One region of the Novosphingobium sp. TK71 genome, then DNA from elsewhere that is predicted to be linked to it. Evidence: riboswitches for the same ligand, from Rfam matches in the RefSeq annotation. Region 1 holds a riboswitch; each other region holds the start of a gene.
What was found. A riboswitch is a leader RNA that binds a small molecule or an ion and turns the genes downstream of it on or off. The one in region 1 is predicted to bind cobalamin.
Positions count from the first base shown of each region.

Region 2: another riboswitch for cobalamin. It lies ahead of ACXJ16_RS22110 (DUF1852 domain-containing protein); the one in region 1 lies ahead of ACXJ16_RS21105 (TonB-dependent receptor).
Region 3: another riboswitch for cobalamin. It lies ahead of ACXJ16_RS06940 (TonB-dependent receptor plug domain-containing protein); the one in region 1 lies ahead of ACXJ16_RS21105 (TonB-dependent receptor).

Region 1 covers NZ_JBSZKA010000001.1:1,146,320-1,148,633, reverse strand. The annotation lists gene ACXJ16_RS21115 (hypothetical protein) at 1-242, opposite strand, end outside; gene ACXJ16_RS21110 (tRNA (cytidine(34)-2'-O)-methyltransferase) at 406-858, shown strand; cobalamin riboswitch at 1,003-1,245, shown strand; gene ACXJ16_RS21105 (TonB-dependent receptor) at 1,421-2,314, shown strand, end outside.
Region 2 covers NZ_JBSZKA010000001.1:1,381,413-1,383,726, forward strand. The annotation lists gene ACXJ16_RS22105 (methionine synthase) at 1-183, opposite strand, end outside; gene ACXJ16_RS22110 (DUF1852 domain-containing protein) at 213-1,199, opposite strand; cobalamin riboswitch at 1,604-1,827, opposite strand; gene acnD (Fe/S-dependent 2-methylisocitrate dehydratase AcnD) at 2,009-2,314, shown strand, end outside.
Region 3 covers NZ_CM143962.1:1,508,732-1,511,045, reverse strand. The annotation lists gene ACXJ16_RS06940 (TonB-dependent receptor plug domain-containing protein) at 1-1,017, opposite strand, end outside; cobalamin riboswitch at 1,201-1,445, opposite strand; gene ACXJ16_RS06935 (S10 family peptidase) at 1,599-2,314, opposite strand, start outside.

The DNA.
Region 1 (2,314 bases):
GGATCTTCCAGCGCGTTCATCCAGGCGGGACATTCGTTCTCCACGCCGCCACGGAACGAAGCGCTGTTGAAGGACAGGAAATCGTGCGCGGCGTCGCGCGCGGTCATCGATGCGGGGATACGATAGCTGGCGGCAACCGCATCGCCGCAGGTTGCCGTCCATCCGGCGATATCCCGTTCGCGCTGCATCCAGAGCTGGACGAGCCAGAGGAAGTCGTGTCGCTTGTCCTGTATCGTGGGCATCCCTCGGTCCTTCAAGGTTTCGGATGCCCTAGGTTGCACAACGGCTTTATTCCCGCAATATCCGCCACTTGCGGCACAGGCCGGAAAGGGCGCCGCCCCGCCTCGTTATCCGGGAACTGCCGAAGGGCTTGCATGGCCGCTGTCTTGCCGCCAATCGGTCCGGATGCGTATTGCTCTATTCGAACCCGAGATTGCCGGAAACGTCGGCGCCGTGCTGAGGCTTGGCGCGTGCCTGGGCGCGAGCGTGGATATTATCGAGCCGATGGGCTTCGTATGGGACGATCGGCGCGTAAGGCGGGCTGCCATGGACTATATCGACCATGTCACGATTACACGACACGCCAGCTTCGATGCCTTCAGGGCCGATATCGGGCCGAGCAGACTGGTGCTGTTCACGACCAAGAGCAGCCATTCGGCTTATGAATTCGGATTCAGGGTAGACGATGTCCTGCTCTTCGGAAAGGAGAGCGCAGGGGTGCCCCCCTCAGTGGCGGATGTCTGTGATGCGCGCGTGCGCATACCGCTGCGGCCGGAGGTGCGCTCGCTGAATCTCGCCACGTCGGCCGCGCTCGCGCTTGGCGAAGCCCTTCGCCAGACCGCGACTTTGCCGGGGTGACGGTTACCCGGCCCGCTTTCCCGGCCCGCTTTCCCGGCGCAGCGGGCGAAAGCATCGCCGTAACAATACCTCACCTGCCATACACTCTTGAACACATTTCTTGCGTGGGTTAGCGGACTGCAACCGTTTCCTTCTTTCGAAGGCGGCGGGCAAGATCGCGCCGGTGCCTCGAAAGAGGCTTAATAGGGAACGCGGTGAGAGGGCTTCGGCCTTCGAATCCGAGGCTGTCCCTGCAACTGTAAGCGGTGAGCGCGATGCATATCGCGGCAGGCCAAGGAGCCTGGCCGCAGCCACTGGGCCGGACGCTAAATCCTGCGAGGCCTGGGAAGGCCGTGCATCAAGCGATGACCCGCAAGCCAGGAGACCTGCCGGCGTCTGGTCGCTCTCGCTTTGGTCCAGGGGATGGCCGAGGCCCGGTAATTTTTCCGTCTGAGCGACGAACGAGCGGTGGAAGCCGCATCGGTTCGTGTCGCGGTCGCCTCGGGCGTCCGGCCGATGGCGCGTGCCGACCGTCTTGGACGGCACGCTTCCACTCCCAGTCGCAGGCGCCGGGGGAATTGTAATGCAAATCAACACAAAGGCGGCATTCGCCCGCCTCGCCATGGGCGGGATCGTCGCGCTTGCCTCCGTTCCGGCTCTTGCCGGCGAAGTGGCTTCGGACGGGTCGGCTTCGGATGGCGGCAACAGCGAAATCCTGGTTTTCGGCCGGGGAGAGACCAAGATCGGCGAAGCCCATGCCGCCAGCGAAGGCAGCGTGGCAGGCTCCGACCTGCTGGTCCGTCCGCTGCTGCGCGTGGCCGAACTTCTCGAGGCTATTCCCGGCATGGTCGCCGCCCAGCATTCGGGCAGCGGCAAGGCGAACCAGTATTTCCTGCGCGGGTTCAACCTCGATCATGGTAGCGATTTCACGACCTATATCGACGGCGTGCAGATGAACCTGCGGACCCATGGTCATGGGCAGGGGTATCTCGATCTCAACGGTTTGATCCCGGAGATCGTTGCGCGTGAAGACTTCCGCAAAGGGCCTTATCGCGCGGACGGCGGCGATTTCGCCTTGGCGGGCACGGCCTACATGACGACGATCGCCGGCTTCGACCGCCCGTGGGTTTCGCTTGAGGGGGGCTCGTACAGCACCGGCCGTCTTGCAGCGGGCGGCACGATCAAAGGGCTTGGTTCCGGCGATCTTACGGTGGTGGGGCAGGCGAAGCGCTATGACGGGCCGTGGCAGCAGGAGGAGCACCTGCGCCATTATGCGGGCTTTGCGAAGTACAGCATGCCGCTGGGCGAAGGTGCGCTCCAGGCTTCGCTTCATGCCTACCACGCGACATGGCGTCCAACCGAGCAGATTCCCGAGCGGATCGTCGGTTCCGACATATGCGCCGACGTGTTCTGTTCGCCCGACCCGACGGCGCGCGGCAGGACCACGCGGTTCGTCGGCAATGTGGGGATCACGCAG
Region 2 (2,314 bases), 240 kb from region 1:
ATCGCCGACGATATCAATGCCCGCCTGCCGTTGATCGTCCACCGCCAGTCGCAAGGCATCCTGCTTGCCGGCGATCAGTTCCTCGCCCTCCAGCTTCCATGGCGACCAAAGCGTCTCGGGCTGCGCGAGCCAGGATGGCTTGGGCAAGCTACCGGCGGTCGATGTGGGTAACAGTCTCTTCATATCGGATAACCTTGTGATTTCTTGACTGATCAAAGGACGCAATTGGCCGACCATTGCTGGAGAATGGCTTGGTGTGGTTTGATGAATTGTTCTTCGGCGAACTTACCCTGCTCAATAGCAAGGCGGCTCCGCTCCTCCCGGTCATAGACAATCTGGGTGAGCGAATAGTCCTGATGCTTCAGGCTCGGCTGATAGACCTTACCCGCAGCAGAATTGGCGTTGTAAATCTCGGGCCGGTAGATCTTCTGGAACGTTTCCATTGTGCTGATGGTGCTGATAAGCTCAAGGTTGGTATAGTCGCCGAGCAAGTCGCCGACGAAGTAGAACGCCATCGGCGCGGCGCTATCTCGGGGCATGAAATAGCGAACCTTCAGGCCCATTTTGGCGAAGTACCGATCGGTCGAAGAGAACTCGTCTTGCTGGTATTCGGCGCCCAGGATGGGGTGCTCGTTCTCGGTGCGACGATAGGTCTTGCTGCTTGAGACGCTCAGGCAAATCACCGGCGGCTTTTTGAAGTGCCCCTTGTAGGCATCCGAACGCAGAAAGCTCTTGAAGATCTTGCCGTGCAAGTCGCCGAAGTCATCCGGAATGCCGAATGCCGATTTCCCCTTGTTGTGCTCTGGTAGCAGAACACTGAAATCGTAATCGCGCACGTATGAGGAGAAGTTATTCCCGACGACGCCCTCGCTGCGTTCGCCGGTTTTCTTATCGACAATGCTTGTTTTGAGGATTTCGATCATCGGGAATGCGTTACCGCTACCGGCGGCGTCGACCTTCATTTCAACGGAGATGATATCCAGGGCGACGGCATAACGATCGCCTTCTGGATTATCCCAATGCGCCAAGGCGTTGAAGCGATTGTCGATCATGGCCAGGGCTTTGCGCAGGTTTTCCTGACGGCTTTCCCCTCTGGCCAGATTGGCAAAGTTGGTGGTGACGCGCGTATTATCTGCAGGACGATAATCCTCGTCGAAGCAGATGCTCTTGATACTGAATAGGAAGTCTGGGTTGTTCATGGCTCTGTGTCCTGAATGGCGCGGCGGCCCGCTCGGATTGGGTCTGCAGTTTTCAGTTCGCGGCCAGTGCCAACGCGGCAAAGGACCGCATCTGGCGCCCGCTGCAGGCGCGCAAAATCTCCTTCGGGCCGGCGTGGTGGCCGGTCCGTCATGGTCATTCGCAATGGAAAATCTGATTGGCGCGCGCGCCGCGTCAGGCGGGGATCAGCCCCGCAGACACGGCGCGCCAACGCATTCGTCGGTGCGGGACGGAGCAGAACAGAATTGGAAACATCGACCGATCACCTGCATTTGCCGGGCGAAAGGTCCGAATGAAGAGCGCGCAGGAGGTGCACAGACCCGCATGGCGCCTATGCCACGAAGCCCGCTTCAAGCGCGATCCACCGGAGGAACCCCCGTCCGAGGAAAGTTATGGCGCCGAAGGCAGGTCTCCTGGCTCACGGGTCATCGCTTCAGTCCCGGCCTTCCCGGCTCTATTGCGAAGAGCCAGTGACACGAATTGGGACTTCCGCTCGCCGCTTACAGTTGCGGGGGCAGCGCCGGATTCCGTCCTTTCGAACACCACCGGCTTCCCGTCTTAGCCCCGCCGTCATGCCTGAAGCGGGGAACCTCGACATCGTTGGTTAGAGCACCAGAAGCGGCGAATGTCAAGACTGATATAAAGATATCTTTATATGATTTTCCGAATTTGAGCTCACGTCGCCGGAACCGCAAGGTTCGCAAAATTTGCAGATTTGCAGCGCCCAGTCCGCAAAACTTCGCCTTTTCAGCCATTTTCGCGGGCCGCGAACCATGCGGATAAGGGCGGCATGAACACCGTCTTCCGCAAACCCCTGCCCGGTACAAAGCTCGATTACTTCGACACCCGAGCCGCGATCGACGCCATTCACCCCGGCGCGTACGACACGCTGCCTTATGTCTCGCGCGTGCTTGCCGAACAGCTTGTAAGGCGCTGCGACACGGCACTGCTGAACGATGCGCTGATCCAGATCGTCGGACGCAAGCGGGATCTCGACTTCCCATGGTATCCCGCGCGTGTCGTCTGCCATGACATCCTCGGTCAGACCGCGCTTGTTGATCTTGCAGGCCTGCGCGATGCCATTGCCGATCAGGGC
Region 3 (2,314 bases), on a different replicon from region 1:
CACCGCGCTACCGCCCCAGTCGCGGTAGCCCCAGAACGTGCCTGCCGGGTAGATCACTTGCGGATCGTGATCGGGAAGCGAGTTGCGGATCTGGATGTAGGCGGTCTTCCAGTCGTGGAAATAGCCCTTGAGGAAGAACTGCACGGTGTCGCTGCCGGTATAGTCCAGCCGGGCGCTGGCGATCTCCTCGTTGCGGTCGTTCCGGCTCTCGCGGATGCGGGTGGGCGAAAGGTTGTCGAGCTTCGCCTCGGTGTGTTGGTACTGGAGATTGAGCGCGAGATCGGGGGCGAGGTCGTACTGGTACTTGAGGCCTGCGGACCACAAGTCGTAGCCGAGCCGGCGATCGGTAAGGCTGGGCTGGTAGGCGCTGTAGGGCATGTATCCCTCGGAGCGGTTGCGCGAGGCATAGGCCACGAACCGATGCCCGCCCGCCGCGCCGCGCAGGTAGCCGTCGAAGCTGGTGCCGCCCCACGAATCGACCGAGGCGTTGACCTGCCCGTTGAAGTCGTCCGTGAAGCCGCGCGTCACCACGTTGATGATCCCGGCCGAGGCCTGGGTGCCGTAGAACAGGCTCTCGCCGCCGCGCAGCACCTCGATCCGCTCGATCATGCTGGCGGGCAGGGTGTCGTTGGGCGAGGTACTGCCGTAGAGCCGGTTGTTCAGCCGGATGCCGTCCATCGTCCAGAGCACGTCCTGCGTGCGCGAACCCTGCAGCGAGACATCGACGTAAGTGAACGGCCCGTTGCGGCCGCGAATGTAGAGGCCGGGCACCGAATCGAGCGCTTTCACCACGTCCACTGCGCCGCTGTCGCGAATCTGCCTGCCCTCCACGACGGCCATGTCGTTGCCGTAGCGGGAAAGTTCCTGCGGCAGCGTTTCCTCAAGGCTCTGGCCGGTGACGACGATGGCGCCGTCCTCGCCGTCGCCGTCGGCGCGTTCCCCGGCGAAAACCGGCGTGCTCCAGGCGAGCGCCAGCGCCGCGGCAAGCGCCGCGTGCGAAACCTTTGCGAAATTCATCTTCATTCCCCTGCCGGGCGCCAGCGATCCGAAGCAGGGGACTGCCGTTTGCGAACGGCCGGCGCACCGACCGGCCGGGCGCCCATGGAAAGGCGACCGTTCAGCGCACCGTGCGGCCCCTGCCGCTCGTTCGTCGCTCAGACGGAGAAATCACCGTGCCCCGGCCATCCCCTGGACCAAAGCAAGAGCGACCGGACGCCGGCAGGTCTCCTGGCTCACGGGTCATCGCTTGATGCACGGCCTTCCCAGGCCTCGCAGGATTTAGCGTCCGGCCCAGTGGCTGCGGCATGGGCGCCTTGCCCGCCGCGTGATGTACATCGCGCTCGCCGCTTACAGTTGCAGGGACAGCCTCGGATTCGAAGGCGGCAAAGCCCTCTCACCGCGTTCCCTATTAAGCCTCTTTCGAGGCACCGACGCGATCATTCGCCCGGCTCGTCAGACGAATCCGGGCGGAAGCGCTGGTAGCGGGCGATGCGGGCGGGGGCAATCCTCCATGCGCCAGTCACCGCCGCGGCGTTCGGGATGGAGGGAAATCGGGGGGAGAGCGGGGCGGCGGATCGTCGCCGCCCCGCAAGAGGATGTCAGCGCGCGCCCTCGGCGTAGTAGCGCTCCATGTCGAGGCGCATCTGGTGCAGCGCCTCGGGGTTCAGATAGACCATGTGGCCTGCCGGATAGTACTTGAACTGCAGGTTCTGGCGCAGCGCCGGCGCCAGCATCATGTGCTTGAGGTCGCGCTCGGTCGAGAAGAACGGCGTTGCCATGTCGTAGTAGCCGTTGAGCGAAAGCACGCGCAGGTGCGGGTTGATGCGCATCGCGGTGCTGAGGTCTGCGGTCACGTCGGCGACGTTCTGTTTGCGTCCGGCGGGCGGCTCATGCGTCCAGTCCCAGTCCACCGGGCCGCCCTCGCGCGCGCTCAGGCGGTAGTCGAGATCGGTCTTGTAGCCGAGCGTGGTGGTCAGCTGGTCAAGGAAGCTGCCGACATAGAGGCCGCTGATCGCGGTGTCCGAAGGGTCGTACTCGGGGCTTTCACCGGCCGCATCGGCATCGAGACCCTTGTAGCGGCCGTCGAAGCGACCCACCGTCTCGCGCCCGCCGCGCAGCAGTTCCTTGCGGAAACGGCCGAGATCGACGCGCAGGTTCGCCTGCTTCACATAGTCCACCGAAAGGCCGGTGAAGCGGCTGAGCTGGCGGGCTACGGCGTCTTCCTCTTCCGGGGTGATGTCCTGGCCCTTGGCGAGCGCGGCGGCATAGGCGCCGTTGGCGAACTGGCGGGACTGTTCGACGAACTCGTCCACGG